DNA from 2 places in the Paraburkholderia sp. Cy-641 genome. Region 2 is predicted to be linked to the other one. Evidence: predicted binding sites of a transcription regulator. Region 2 holds the regulator's gene; the other holds the start of a gene.

Region 1 (7,744 bases), on a different contig from region 2:
TTCAGCGCCGAGGAGTTTTCGGACGCGTTGCTGGGTGTTTGAGTTGCGCTTGAGTTACGTTTGAGCCGCGCTTGATCCACACCTGATCCGCGCTCAACCCGTAGCGCGCGGGCGCTTGAGCCCGAAACCAGCAAGAGGGCACTCCACGGAGCGCCCTCTTTTCATTTCAACCCGCCGCCGATATGCCGATGCGTCGCTACGCGACATAGAGCCGAAAAGCCGCCGCGTCACTCGGCATCGGGTTGCGCACCCGGTGCCGCGCGCGCAAACGCATCGAGCTGCATCGCGTGATCGTAGATGCGCTGGATCGTCGGAAACTTCGCCGTGTCGACCTTGAAGCGGTGCGCGTTGAACACCTGCGGAATCAGACAGGCATCGGCGAGCGTCGGCGTGTCGCCGAAACACAGCGTGCCGGTACGCGCGTCGCCCGCCAGATGCGTCTCCAGCGTCGCGAAGCCCGCGTCGATCCAGTGCCGGTACCACGCGTCTTTCGCATCGTCGTCGACGCACAGCGTGTGCTTCAGATAGCGCAGCACGCGCAGATTGTTCAGCGGATGAATCTCGCACGCGACCTGTAGCGCCACCGAGCGCACATACGCGCGATCGACGGGCGTCTTCGGCAGCAGCGGCGGCTCGGGATGCGTCTCCTCCAGATACTCGATGATCGCGAGCGACTGCGGCAACACGTCGTTGCCGTCGACGAGCGTCGGCACGATACCGTCCGGATTGACTTTGCGGTATTCGGGCTTCAGTTGCTCGCCGCCGTCGCGCACGAGGTGCACGGGCACGTAGTCGTACGGCAGGTTCTTCACGTTCAGCGCAATACGCACGCGATACGCCGCCGAGCTACGGAAATAGCTATAGAGCTTCATGTTGTCTGTCTCCTCCAACCTGCCCGCGAATCGTCAGACGACGCGCACGCTGAACTCGCCGAGCCCGTCCACGCCGCCCTTCATCAGATCGCCCTGTACCACCGCGCCGACGCCCTCGGGCGTACCGGTGAAAATCAGGTCGCCCGGCTGCAACTCGAACAGCGTCGACAGATACGCCACCGTCTCGCCGACCGACCAGATCAGCTGCGACACGTCCGAGCGCTGCTTGTCCTCGCCGTTCACCGACAGCCAGATCGCGCCCTTGCCGATATGGCCGACCTTCGAAGCCGAATGGATCGGGCCGAGCGGCGCCGAATGATCGAAGCCCTTCGCGGTATCCCACGGACGGCCCAGCTTCTTCGCCTCGCCTTGCAGATCGCGGCGCGTCATGTCGAGGCCGAGCGCGTAGCCGTACACGTGATCGAGCGCGCTTTCGACGGGGATGTCCTTGCCGCTCCTGCCGATCGCCGCGACCATTTCCATTTCGAAGTGGACGTTCTTCGTTTGCGACGGATACGGAAATTCGCCGGTCACGCCTGGTGCGACATAGACGACGGCATCGGCCGGCTTCGAGAAGAAGAACGGCGGCTCGCGGTCCGGGTCATGCCCCATCTCGCGCGCGTGCGCCTCGTAATTGCGCCCCACGCAGTAGATGCGCCGCACCGCGAACTGCTCGCCCGACCCGACGACCGGCACCGCGACCTGCGGTGCCGGTGCAAATACGTAACTCATCCCGTTCTCCGTTTTCCGATTGGCTTACGATCCGCGCCGCCGACGCGGCGAGAAGCATCGAGTGTAACGCGCGGCACGGGCCAATGCGTCCAGGCGCGAGCGCCGAGGCACGGGCTCGGCGCCCCGTTCTTTCTCGCGCGAGCCCCATAGATGCGATACTCATACCGAATAGCATCCTTTGAATCAGCTGGCGACCCGCTCCAGTGCGACGCGCCACGCCGCCCGCCCCCTTACCCGATGACCGCCCCGACCGACACCGCTACCGCCGCCCCCTTCCCCTGCGCCCGCTTCATCAAGGAAATCGGCCGTGGCCCGAACGGCGCCCGCGCGCTGAGCGCCGACGACACCCGCGAACTCTACGCCGCGATGCTCGACGGCCGCGTGGCCGAACTCGAACTCGGCGCGGTGCTGCTCGCGTATCGCGTGAAAGGCGAGAGCGCCGACGAACTCGCCGCGATGCTGGCCGCCGCGCATGCGTCGTTCGAGCCGGTGCAATTGCCGCACGGCGCATATCGGCCCGTGTCGATCCCATCCTACAACGGCGCGCGCAAGCAGCCGAACCTCGTGCCGCTGCTCGCGCTGCTGCTCGCGCGCGAAGGTGTGCCGGTGCTCGTGCACGGCGTCACTGAAGATCCGGGCCGCGTGACGAGCGCCGAAATCTTCGCGGAGCTGCGGATTCCGCACGCGCAATCACTCGCCGAGATCGAAGACGGTCTCGCCGAGCGCCGCCTCGCATTTGCCTCGATCGACGTGCTCGCGCCGAAACTCGCGCATCTGCTCGCGCTGCGCCGGCGCATGGGCGTGCGCAATTCGACGCATACGCTCGTGAAAATCCTGCAGCCGTTCGCGCCCGCGGGGCTGCGCCTCGTCAACTACACGCATCCGCCATATCGCGACAGTCTCACGCAGCTGTTCAACTCGCATCCCGACGCTGCGCTCGGCGGCGCCCTGCTCGCGCGCGGCACCGAGGGCGAGGCGGTCGCGGATACGCGGCGCCAGGTGCAGGTCGACTGGCTGCACGACGGCATCTGCGAAACGCGTCTGCCGCACGAGCGTTCGTCGCCCGACGCGCCCGAAGTCGAATTGCCCGAAGCGCGCGACGCCGTCACCACGGCCGAGTGGATCGACGCAGTGCTGCGCGGCGAAGCGCCGGTGCCTGGCGCGATCGAGCGACAGGTCGAGCTGATCGTCGAGATCGCGAAAACGGCGCGCTGAAACTCGCCGAAACGTGGCAATCGCGCGCGAGGTCTGCGACGCCGTCGCGCAGACATGGCGGCCCACGCTCGCCGACAAGATGATCGTCAACCTGCCGGCGAGCGTCGAGGCGGCCACGCCGAACGTGTTCGCCGACCAGATCGAGTGGATGCACCGCAATCTCGGCTATCGCGACAGCATCGTGCTGTCGGTGCATCCGCACAACGACCGCGGCACCGCGATCGCCGCAGCGGAACTCGCGCTGCTCGCGGGCGCGGATCGCATCGAAGGCTGCCTGTTCGGCAATGGCGAGCGCACGGGCAATGTCGATCTCGTGCCGCTCGCGATGAATCTCGACGCGCAAGGCATCGATAGCGAACTCGATTTTTCCGATCTCGCGGCGATCCGGCGAGTGGTGGAGCGTTGCACGCGGATTCCGGTGCCGACACGGCATCCGTATGCGGGCGACGTGACGATGCGGATCGCCGGGGCAAGGAGCGGCGCGAACGGCGCCGCTACCGGTAATGGCAATGGCAACGACAACGCGACCGAGCGCGACGAGGCCGGCGAATGCGTCGCGGCCTGAAGCCGGGTCTCAAGCTGAGTGTGTCGTGAAAGAAGCGGAGTGAATCCGCAGCAGCAGAGCGCGTATCCCGTGCTTCGCTGTGGCCGCCGACGCGCTCACGAGGCGCATACCGCAAGCCGAGCCGGACCCGACGTGCATCCGACCCGAAGCCCACGCGAGTCCGCGGCATGAGTCCATGCGCGAATCAGACGCAAACCCAGCGCGCCCGCAAAACCTGCAAGCCGCTCGCCACATCATGCGAACAAGACGGACGTCGCCGAAAAACGCGTCACTCGATCGCGCAGCGCGTCGCCTGCCAGGCGATCAAACGCCACTGCCCATCTTCCTGCGTATGGATCGCCGTATAGGCAATCGGAAACAGCAGCGCGCCGTTGTTCGCTTCCATCTCGATCAGCGCGCGGCCCGTGACGACATACGTTTCGCGCCCGGCCGGCAGCACGTCCTGCGACTGCACCTCGATCTGCCGATAACGGCGGCGCCCCCCCGTAATCCCGTCGATGAACTGCCGCTTCGTCTCGCGTTTGCCGTTCGTGTGGACATAGCTCACGTTGTCCGCGAGCAGCGTGTCGAGCGACTGCCCGTCGCCGTCGACCATCGCACGAAAGCGCTCCCGCTCGAGCCCGCGAATCGCTTCGATCATCTTTGCCACCATTGCAGCCCCTTGCACACCGTAGGCCAAAGGCGGCCACGGTCGTCAGAAGTTATATTGCAAATATAGCTGGCTGAAATTTATACCAGGATTCGGCTCTTTGATACCGCCGTTGGAAATATGCTGGAAGCGGTAGCCCGCAACATATTGCTGATGCGTGCCGAATTGCAGCCCGACGCCCGCCATGTCGGCGAACTGAAACGCGCTGGAAAGCGTGAGGTCGGAAGAAATGCGGGGACTCGTCAGCAGCCGCACGCCGGCGCCCACCTCGACGAACGGCCGCACCGGGCCCGACATCTTGATGAAGCGGATCACAGGCGTCACGCCAACCTCCCCGATGTCGCCATGAACGTTGCCTTCGTTGGTGTGCCACCACGCGACGTGCGCCTCGCCGATCAACGCGAAGTGCCAGTCGCCGACCTGCCACCACGTCCAGTCCGGATCCCACACCATGCCCAGATCGAGCTTCTTGATGTGATGGTCGCCCACCCCGGCCGCCACCTGCACCCCGAACGGGTCGGCGAGCGCCGTACCCGCCGCCGACATCAGCAGCGCGGCCAGCGTGCCTTTTAGAGTAAACCCACGCAAAACAGTGTTTTTGTTCTTCACCTTGCACCCGCACTCACGAGCATTGAAACGATGCGTAACCGTCTGCTTATTCTAAATAAAAACTTAAGAGCGCGGATCGTATGAATAATTGTCTAAATTCGCAATTATTTACTGATAAATAGGAAAATATCAGTCGATTATGAGAACCAAGGCTATTGGGTCGGTAACTTCTACGTTCTCTGAACGACAGCGAAATAGGCTGTCTAATAGCTATTAGATAACGAATCTCAATAGGATTTCCGGGAACTCAGATGCCCCTACAGCCTCTAAGTATTAGCACTCGACAGATCAGAGTGCTAACATCCATCGCTGGAGTCCATCACTGAACACGCTATTGTCTGATTCCAAAGGAGTTTCACACGTGAGCCATGCAATGACCCTTCCGAGTACTCTGAGCCCGTCGTCGGCTAAGGCCGCTCCGGCAGGTGCACTGGCGCTCTCGCATTCCTCGCTGCTGCCCGGCCAACTGGGCAACATCGACGCCTACATCCAGGCCGTCAACCGCATTCCGATGCTGACGCCGACGGAAGAACGCCAGTTCGCCACCGAGTTTCGCGAGCACGACAACCTCGAATCGGCGCGTCGCCTCGTGCTGTCGCACCTACGCCTCGTCGTGTCGATCGCGCGCAACTACCTCGGTTACGGGTTGCCGCACGCCGACCTGATCCAGGAAGGCAACATCGGGCTGATGAAGGCCGTCAAGCGCTTCGACCCGGAGCAGAACGTGCGCCTCGTGTCGTACGCGATGCACTGGATCAAGGCCGAGATCCACGAATACATCCTGCGCAACTGGCGCATGGTGAAGGTCGCCACCACCAAGGCGCAGCGCAAGCTGTTCTTCAACCTTCGCAGCCACAAGCAGGGCCTCGGCGCGTTCACGCCGGACGAGATCGAAGGTCTCGCCAAGGAACTGAACGTGAAGCGCGAAGAAGTCGCGGAAATGGAAACGCGTCTGTCGGGCGGCGACATTGCGCTCGAAGGCCAGGTTGAAGACGGCGAAGAGTCGTACGCGCCGATCGCGTATCTCGCCGACTCGCACAGCGAGCCGACCGCCGTGCTGGCTTCGCGTCAGCGCGACCGGCTGCAAAGCGACGGCATCGCGAGCGCGCTCGAAGCACTCGATCCGCGCAGCCGCCGCATCATCGAGGCGCGCTGGCTGAAGGTCGAGGACGACGGCTCGGGCGGCTCGACGCTGCACGAACTGGCCGACGAATTCGGCGTATCGGCCGAGCGTATCCGCCAGATCGAAGCGAGCGCGATGAAGAAGATGCGCGGCGCACTCGCCGAATACACGTAAAGCCCGCCACGCCGCCGGCTGCGGCCAATACAGCCGATACAGGCTGATACAGCAGCCGGCGCCTCGCACGGGAATCACTTGCTAGTTCAAGCCCCGCCCTCGCAAGACGGCGGGGCTTTTTTCATCCTCACGCGTTCGCTCTCGCGGCGCGCCCATGCCCGCCGATTCACGATCGTGAACACTCACCGGCCGCCACGGCTTCCTTGACGTATCGCAAGTCAGATAGCAATACTGCTCAGACGCGGCGAGCTTCGCGACTCGATGCCGCACGGCCCAATTCAAGCGCGCGAGGTTCGGCTCCTACAATCGGCATGCATTCGCCAGATCTCCCGACGGCCCGGGCGGACTGGTCCAGCCGGGTTCACCGGCATGAAGTCGTCTTCGACCGAACATGACCCTAGCCCTCAATCGCCACAGCACACGCCGCTCACGCTGGCGCACCCGGTTCACCCGGTGGGTGCGCGGCCCGACACTGGCACGCGATATCGCCATCATCCTCGCCATCAAATTCGTCCTGCTGATGGCGCTCAAGTTCACCTTTTTCAATCATCCGCAGGCGCAGCACATGATGCTGCCGCCCGAGCAAGTCGCGCAGGCGCTGCTGTCGGTGCCTGTCCCGCATCCGTCCCGAGGTGATCAACATGCCCGTTAGCGAAGTCGTAGAACTATCGCGTCTTCAGTTCGCCATCACGGCGCTCTATCACTTTCTGTTCGTGCCGCTCACGCTCGGCCTCGCGTGGCTGCTCGTCATCATGGAGTCCGTCTACGTGATGACCGGCAAGCCGATCTACAAGGACATGACACAGTTCTGGGGCAAGCTCTTCGGCATCAACTTCGCGATGGGCGTCGCCACCGGTCTCACGCTCGAATTCCAGTTCGGCACCAACTGGGCGTACTACTCGCATTACGTCGGCGATATTTTCGGCGTGCCGCTCGCCGTCGAAGGGCTGATGGCGTTCTTCCTCGAATCGACCTTCGTCGGCCTGTTCTTCTTCGGCTGGAGCCGGCTCTCGAAGGTGCAGCACCTGATCGTCACGTTCTGCGTCGCGCTCGGCTCGAACCTCTCGGCGCTGTGGATTCTGATCGCCAATGGCTGGATGAACAATCCGGTCGGCGCGAAGTTCAACTACCAGACGATGCGCATGGAGCTCGACAGCATCTTCGCGGTGATCTTCAACCCGGTCGCGCAGGTCAAGTTCGTGCACACGGTATCGGCCGGTTACGTGACCGCGTCGATGTTCGTGCTCGGCGTGTCGTCGTGGTATCTGCTCAAGCGCCGCGACACCGAGTTCGCGCTGCGCTCGTTCGCGATCGCCGCCGGCTTCGGCCTCGCCTCGGCCTTGTGCGTGATCGTGCTCGGCGACGAATCGGGCTACCGCACCGGCGAAGTCCAGCAGGTCAAGCTCGCCGCCATCGAATCCGAATGGGAAACCGCGCCCGCGCCGGCACCGTTCACGATCTTCGGGATTCCGAACCAGCGCGAACAGCGCACCGATTACGCGATCCGCGTGCCGTACGCGCTCGGCATCATCGCGACGCGTTCGCTCGACGAGCCCGTGGTCGGCCTGCGCGACCTGATTGCGGAAAACGAAGGCCGCATCAAAAGCGGCATGCTGGCCTTCGCAGCGCTGCAAAAGCTCAAGGGCGGCGACGCGACCGACGCAGCGCGCGCCGCCTTCGAAGCGCACAAGGCCGATCTCGGCTACGGCCTGCTGCTCAAGCAGTTCACGCCGAACGTAACCGATGCGACGCCCGAGCAGATCTCCGCGGCGGCGCAGCGCACGATCCCGCCGGTCCTGCCACTG
Region 2 (7,744 bases):
TCCGATTCGGACAGCGCGCCGAGCGCGCCCTGCACGCCGTCGATCAGATTCGCGGAATGCGACAGCCGCTTATGCTCGGTGTTGATCTCTTCCCATTCGCCGGGCTGCGGCGCGAGCTTGTCGAGCTCGGCGAGCTGCCAGGCGAGCCGTTCGCGCTCCAGTTGCAGTTCGCGGTCGCGCGTCTGCGCATGCTCGACCGCCTGGACCTTCTCGCGCCATGTGCGCCATGCGCGTGTGACCGTGGCCGAGATGTCCGAAAGACCCGCGTGCGTGTCGAACAGCTCGCGTTGCGCGTCCGGACGCATCAGCAACTGGTGCGCGTGCTGGCCGTGAATGTCGACGAGCATTTCGCCGACTTCGCGCAGTTGCGCAAGCGTCGCCGCCGTGCCGTTGATGAACGCTCGCGAACGGCCGTTTGCGTCGACCACGCGCCGCAGCATTACCGTGCTGCCATGCTGGCCGTCGTCGGCCTCGGCCGCGCCGAGCGCCTGCGCGTCGAGCCATGCGTCGACCTGCGCGTGCGTCTCGAATTCGGCGGTGATGTCGGCGCGGCTCTCGCCCGTGCGCACGACGTTCGCATCGGCGCGCGCGCCGAGCGCGAGCGCGAGCGCATCGATCAGGATCGACTTGCCGGCGCCGGTTTCGCCCGAGAAAACGGTAAAGCCGCCGTCGAATTCGAGGTCGAGCGCGGCGACGATCACGAAGTCGCGTATCGAGAGATGGCGAAGCATGGAAGTCGTCTGGTGAGCTTGGGGTTCAGGTGTCAACCACGGCGGCGGGCGCGCTCGAATAGGGCAGCGCCGCTCAGGATTTGGAGTCTTCTTCGTGCGACGGGTACTCGTGCCAGTGCAGCTTCTTGCGCAGCGTCGCGTAATAGCTGTAGCCGACCGGATGCAGCATCGGCACCGTATGGCGCGAGCGGCGCACCTCGATCGTGTCGCCGAGCGCGAGCGAGGTGAACGACTGCATGTCGAAATTGACGTTCACTTCGCGGCCGGAAACGATCTGGATGCTCACCTTCGAGTCGTCCGGCAGCACGATCGGCCGGTTCGACAGCGCATGCGGCGCGATCGGCACGAGCACGAAACCCTGCAGTTGCGGATGCAGGATCGGCCCCTGCGAGGACAGCGCGTAGGCGGTCGAGCCGGTCGGCGTCGCGACGATCAGGCCGTCCGAGCGCTGGTTGTACATGAAGCGCCCGTCCACCGACACGCGCAGCTCCGCCATGCCCGAGACGCCGCTGCGGTTCACCACCACGTCGTTGAAGGCGAGCGCATGGTAGATCGGGTTGCCCTCGCGCATGATGCGCGCCTCGAGCAGCACGCGCTCCTCGCGCTCGAAATTGCCCGAGAGCATTTGCGGGATGGTTTCCCGCATGTCGGAGATCGGAATGTCGGTGATGAAGCCAAGCCGCCCGTGATTGATGCCGATCAGCGGCGTGCGGTACGGGGCGAGCTGGCGGCCGATGCCGAGCATCGTGCCGTCGCCGCCGAGCACCACGGCGACGTCGGCGCGCGCGCCGATCTCGGCGGGCCGCAGCGCCGGGTAGTCGGTCACGCCGATTTCGGCGGCGGTGCTGGCTTCGAACACGACTTCGAGGCCGAGCTTCGCGATGCACGAAGCGAGCGCGACGAGCGGCTCGCCGATGCCTGGCGTGTTGCTGCGCCCGACGAGCGCGACGGTCTTGAACTGGCTGGTCACTTGCATGCCGGCATTACACCATAGGTGGGGCCTGAAAAGAACCGCAGACAGACCCGGTGGCGAGCCGGTGCTCGCGGGCCGTCGGCGTATCTCGCGATTATCGTTAGAATAGTGAAGCCCTGATGACATGTGCGCCGGCTAAAGTGCGGTGTGGCGCGCGGCCAGGAGCCCGGCCGTGCGTGAAAGCGCCGCCGCGCGGCGCGCCGGCCGGCGGTGGAGCGTTCGCGCGGAGCGGGCGCCGTGCGTGCTCGCGGTAGCCGGGCCCTTGAGCTAAAATTTTTCGTCATGCTAGATCCTCGCGCACAAACCCTCCTCAAAACGCTGATTGAGCGCTACATCGCCGAAGGTCAGCCGGTCGGCTCGCGCACGCTGTCACGTTATTCGGGCCTCGAACTGAGCCCGGCCACGATCCGCAACGTGATGTCGGACCTCGAGGAACTGGGGCTCGTGATCAGTCCGCACACGTCGGCGGGGCGCATTCCGACGCCGCGCGGCTACCGGCTTTTCGTCGATACGATGCTGACGGTCGAATCCGCCGCGGACGAAGAGGCCGTGATGCGCACGGTCAAGACCACGCTGCAGGTGGGCGAGCCGCAGAAGATCGTCGCCGCGGCGGCGAGCGTGCTGTCGAGCCTCTCGCAGTTCGCCGGCGTCGTGCTCACGCCGCGCCGCAGCCACGTATTCAAGCAGATCGAGTTCATGCGCCTGTCCGACAAGCGCATCCTGCTCATCATCGTGACGCCCGAAGGCGACGTGCAGAACCGCATGCTCGCGACCCAGCGCGACTTCTCGCCGTCGCAACTGGTCGAGGCCTCCAACTACATCAACGCGCATTTCGCCGGCCTTTCGTTCGACGAAGTGCGCCGCCGCCTGCGCGAGGAAATCGACGAACTGCGCGGCGACATGACCTCGCTGATGCACGCGGCCGTCACCGCCAGCACCGACGAATCCGACACCGGCGAGACCGTGCTGATCTCGGGCGAGCGCAATCTGCTCGAAGTCGCCGATCTTTCGTCGGACATGGCGCGCCTGCGCAAGCTGTTCGACGTGTTCGACCAGAAAACCAGCCTCCTTCAGTTGCTCGACGTGTCGAGTCACGCGGCGGGCGTGCAGATTTTCATCGGCGGCGAATCGAATCTCGTGCCGATCGAGGAAATGAGCGTGGTCACCGCGCCGTACGAGGTGAACGGCAAGATCGTCGGCACGCTTGGCGTGATCGGCCCGACCCGCATGGCCTACAACCGCGTGATTCCGATCGTCGACATCACCGCGCGCCTGCTCTCGCTGACGCTGAGCCAGCAGTAGTCAGCAGTAATCAGCAGTAATCAGCCCGGCAATCATCCGGCAGCCGTTCCTCCGGTTTGCCGCGCTGCCGTCAGCGCAGCCCGTGCCGGCCATGATGCGTCATGGCGCGCGGCCTGCCAATCGGCCGAACGGCCAGGGACGCCTGGCGACGCCTCGCCCGACCCGCGCCGCTATAATGAATCCCCATTGAATCGATTTGCCGCGTCATGCGGCGACTTCCGCTGCCTATGCGCTTCGACCTCGAGCGGCCCTCCCAGAACGCTTCGTCGCATCGCGTCGCCGTGTTGCTCATCAACCTCGGCACGCCCGACGCGCCGACGCCGCGCGCGGTGCGCCGTTATCTCGCGCAGTTTCTGTCCGATCCGCGCGTGGTCGAAATTCCGGCGTTGCTCTGGCAGTTCATTCTGCGTCTGCTGATTTTGCCGTTTCGCGGCCGCAGTTCCGCGAAGAAGTACGCGGCGGTCTGGATGCCCGAGGGCTCCCCGCTGCGCGTGCATACGGAAAAGCAGGTGGAAGGCTTGCGCCATCTGCTGCAGGTGAACGACTACACGGTGCTCGTCGACTACGCGATGCGCTACGGCACGCCTGGCATTCCGGCGATGCTGAACCAGTTGAAGCTCGCGGGCGCCGAGCGCGTGCTGCTGATGCCGATGTACCCGCAATACTCGGCGTCGACCACGGCCACCGCTTTCGACGATGCCTTCTCCGCGCTCAAGCGCATGCGCAACCAGCCGGAAATCCGCACGGTGCGTCAGTACGCCGATCATCCGGCGTATATCGCGGCGCTCGCCGCGCAGGTGCATCAGTACTGGCATCAGCATGGCCGTCCCGACTTCGCGGCCGGCGACAAGCTCGTGTTCAGTTTTCATGGCGTGCCCAAGCGCACGCTCGATCTCGGCGACCCCTACCACGAGCAATGCCAGCAAACCGGCGCGCTGCTGATGCAGGCGCTCGGACTCACGCCGGTCGAATGCCGCATCACGTTCCAGTCGCGCTTCGGCAAGGCCGAGTGGCTGCAGCCCTACACGGCGCCCACGCTGAAGGAACTCGGCGCGGCGGGCGTGCGGCGCGCCGACGTGTTCTGTCCGGGCTTTACCGCCGACTGCCTCGAAACGATCGAGGAAATCGGCATGGAAGTGCGCGACGAGTTTCTGCATGCGGGCGGCAAGGAGTTTCACCGGATCGCGTGTCTGAACGTATCGCCGCCGTGGATCGCCGCGCTCGGCGAGATCGTCGCGCAGAATCTGCAGGGCTGGCCGGTGCAGGCGGTGCCGGTGCCGCACACCACGGGAGCGTGAAGACGCCGATGAATTACCGCATTTCAACCGAACCGGGCGCGAAGCTGCGCATCGACAAATGGCTGTGGGCGGCGCGTTTTTTCAAGACGCGTTCGCTGGCCGCGGACGCCGTCGAGAAGGGGCGGGTACGCATCGGCGGAGCGGCGGTGAAGCCGGCGAAGGACGTGCGCGTCGGCGACTTCGTCGAGATCGAGATCGAACGGGTCGTGTGGCAGGTGGAAGTGCTGGGCGTGTGCGACGTGCGCGGCCCGGCGAGCGTCGCGCAGACGCTTTATGTAGAGACCGAAGAAAGCAGGCTGAAGCGGCAGGTCGAGCAGGAGCGGCGCAGGATCTATCGCGAGCCGGCCGCCGCGTTGCACGGGCGGCCGACCAAGCGCGACCGGCGCTCTATCGACAGATTTTCAGGTGAGGATTGAAGAACTGTTCCATCGTGGCGTGCACGCCGCCGTATTCGGTGGTGTGGTCGTTGACCGCACCGGACATACAGATGGTCGTGGTACCCGCGATCAGTACCAGTGCGACCACCCCGATTGCAAAGGTCAGTTTCACGGTACTCCCCTTGGGAAGATTGAAACGGGCTGAATAGGTACAACTGTCAGACGTCGGTAAGGTCTACGTTAGATTAGGGTTAACGTGGCGTTTCCGATGTATGAGTGGAGAATAGGCCAGTTGCCGGCCGCACTCAATCCCTATCTGATTGCGCCACGTTAACGGTTGTTACGGCGCATTTCGCCTGCACACCGGTGGTGCGAAAAGAGCCCCGAGAGCCGCTTGAAACGGCTCTTTGCGGCCCCATCTGCAGTTTTGTATGCGGTTGCGCGCGAACGCGCGTGTCGCGATTTTGCAACGCACAAATCCCGACGCGTGTCATGTGTTTGCGTCACCGTTGGTTTTTACTTTTTAACGACTTTCAGCGACATGGAAAACACGCAAGAGAACCCGACGAGCCAGACTCCCACGCCCGCCGACGAAGCCGCGCGCCAGGCCGCCGAGGCCGCAGCCGCCCCGCAGGAAGCCGCCGCGGGCGCCGAAGCGCCGGCAGCCGGCGAGCAGGCGCTGGCCGACGCTCAGGCGAAGATCGCCGAGTTGCAGGAAAGCTTCCTGCGCGCGAAGGCCGAAACCGAGAACGTGCGCCGTCGCGCTCAGGAAGACATCACCAAGGCGCACAAGTTTGCGATCGAGAGCTTCGCCGAGCATCTGCTGCCGGTGATCGACAGCCTCGAAGCGGCCGTCGCCCATTCGTCGGACGACCTGCAGAAGGTTCGCGAAGGCGTCGAACTCACGCTGCGTCAATTGAGCGGCGCGCTCGAGAAGGGCCGCGTCGTCGCCATCAATCCGGTCGGGGAGAAGTTCGACCCGCATCGCCACCAGGCTATCTCGATGGTGCCGGCCGACCAGGAGCCGAACACCGTCGTCGCGGTGTTGCAGAAGGGCTTCGTGATCGCCGATCGCGTGCTGCGTCCCGCGCTCGTGACCGTCGCGGCACCGAAGTAAGCGCCGCGCGGCTTCGCTCGGGCGGCAGTCCCGTGATTGAAAAAATTTAAAGACCGCATCGTAAAAGAGGTCTTGAAAACGATGTGGCCGCACTTATTTTGAGTGCAGGTATGAATTGAGAGCGGGGCGCCTTCGGGCCGGATGGGCCAACCGGGCGCTTCCCGCAGCGATCAAAGTCAGGAGATTAGTAAAAATGGGCAAAATCATCGGCATCGACCTCGGCACGACCAATTCGTGCGTGGCGATCATGGAAGGCAACTCGGTCAAGGTGATCGAGAACTCGGAAGGCGCGCGCACCACGCCGTCGATCATCGCTTACATGGAAGATAGCGAGATCCTCGTTGGCGCGCCGGCCAAGCGTCAGTCGGTCACGAACCCGAAGAACACGCTGTACGCGGTCAAGCGCCTGATCGGCCGCCGCTTCGAAGAGAAGGAAGTGCAGAAGGACATCGGCCTGATGCCGTACAGGATCATGAAGGCCGACAACGGCGACGCATGGGTCGAAGTGCGCGATCAGAAGCTCGCTCCGCCGCAAATCTCCGCCGAAGTGCTGCGCAAGATGAAGAAAACCGCTGAGGACTACCTCGGCGAGCCGGTTACGGAAGCCGTGATCACGGTGCCGGCGTACTTCAACGACAGCCAGCGTCAAGCGACCAAGGACGCGGGCCGCATCGCCGGTCTGGAAGTCAAGCGCATCATCAACGAACCGACCGCTGCGGCTCTCGCGTTCGGTCTGGACAAGGCCGAAAAGGGCGACCGCAAGATCGCGGTGTACGACCTGGGCGGCGGCACGTTCGACGTGTCGATCATCGAAATCGCCGACGTCGACGGTGAGAAGCAGTTCGAAGTGCTCTCCACGAACGGCGATACGTTCCTCGGCGGCGAAGACTTCGACCAGCGCATCATCGACTACATCATCGGCGAGTTCAAGAAAGAGCAGGGCGTCGATCTGTCGAAAGACGTGCTCGCGCTGCAGCGCCTGAAGGAATCGGCTGAAAAGGCGAAGATCGAACTGTCGTCGAGCCAGCAGACCGAAATCAACCTGCCGTACATCACGGCCGACGCGTCGGGTCCGAAGCACCTGAACCTGAAGATCACGCGCGCCAAGCTGGAAGCGCTGGTCGAAGAGCTGATCGAACGCACGATCGAGCCGTGCCGTGTCGCGATCAAGGACGCGGGCGTGAAGGTCGGCGAAATCGACGACGTGATCCTGGTTGGCGGCATGACCCGCATGCCGAAGGTGCAGGATAAGGTGAAGGAGTTTTTCGGCAAGGAACCGCGCCGCGACGTGAACCCGGACGAAGCCGTGGCCGTCGGTGCCGCGATCCAGGGCCAGGTGCTGTCGGGCGACCGCAAGGACGTGCTGCTGCTCGACGTGACTCCGTTGTCGCTCGGCATCGAAACGCTCGGCGGCGTGATGACGAAGATGATCAACAAGAACACCACGATCCCGACCAAGCACGCGCAGGTCTACTCGACGGCTGACGACAATCAGAGCGCCGTGACGATCAAGGTGTTCCAGGGCGAACGCGAAATGGCAGCGGGCAACAAGCTGCTCGGCGAGTTCAACCTCGAAGGCATTCCGCCGGCCCCGCGCGGCGTGCCGCAGATCGAAGTGAGCTTCGACATCGACGCGAACGGCATTCTGCACGTCGGCGCGAAGGACAAGGCGACCGGCAAGGAAAACCGCATCACGATCAAGGCGAACTCGGGCCTGTCCGAAGCCGAAATCGAGAAGATGGTGAAGGACGCCGAAGCGAACGCGGAAGAAGATCACAAGCTGCGTGAGCTGGCCGACGCCCGCAACCAGGGTGACGCGCTTGTTCACAGCACGAAGAAGGCGCTCACCGAATACGGCGACAAGCTGGAAGCCGGCGAGAAGGAAACGATCGAAACCGCGCTGAAGGACCTCGAAGACACGCTGAAGAACGCGTCGAGCGACAAGG

The links. The regulator HrcA, encoded in region 2, represses chaperone genes, less so after heat shock. The targets are predictions, from matches to a motif close to TTAGCACTCNNNNNNNNNGAGTGCTAA.
Region 1: a site for HrcA is predicted at 4,916-4,942, ahead of rpoH (RNA polymerase sigma factor RpoH). Genes of this name have one in related genera too.

The regions. Positions count from the first base shown of each region.
Region 1 covers NZ_VWWM01000019.1:66,785-74,528, forward strand. The annotation lists gene ftsY (signal recognition particle-docking protein FtsY) at 1-42, shown strand, start outside; gene maiA (maleylacetoacetate isomerase) at 228-872, opposite strand; gene F3J20_RS12635 (fumarylacetoacetate hydrolase family protein) at 906-1,604, opposite strand; gene ybiB (DNA-binding protein YbiB) at 1,842-2,819, shown strand; partial or broken gene F3J20_RS12645 (hypothetical protein) at 2,833-3,306, shown strand; gene F3J20_RS12650 (nuclear transport factor 2 family protein) at 3,653-4,036, opposite strand; gene F3J20_RS12655 (acyloxyacyl hydrolase) at 4,079-4,642, opposite strand; gene rpoH (RNA polymerase sigma factor RpoH) at 5,004-5,939, shown strand; gene cydP (cytochrome oxidase putative small subunit CydP) at 6,331-6,591, shown strand; gene F3J20_RS12670 (cytochrome ubiquinol oxidase subunit I) at 6,581-7,744, shown strand, end outside.
Region 2 covers NZ_VWWM01000033.1:46,004-53,747, reverse strand. The annotation lists gene recN (DNA repair protein RecN) at 1-731, opposite strand, end outside; gene F3J20_RS19445 (NAD kinase) at 805-1,707, opposite strand; gene hrcA (heat-inducible transcriptional repressor HrcA) at 1,987-3,006, shown strand; gene hemH (ferrochelatase) at 3,234-4,304, shown strand; gene F3J20_RS19430 (RNA-binding S4 domain-containing protein) at 4,313-4,720, shown strand; gene F3J20_RS19425 (hypothetical protein) at 4,692-4,853, opposite strand; gene grpE (nucleotide exchange factor GrpE) at 5,223-5,798, shown strand; gene dnaK (molecular chaperone DnaK) at 5,992-7,744, shown strand, end outside.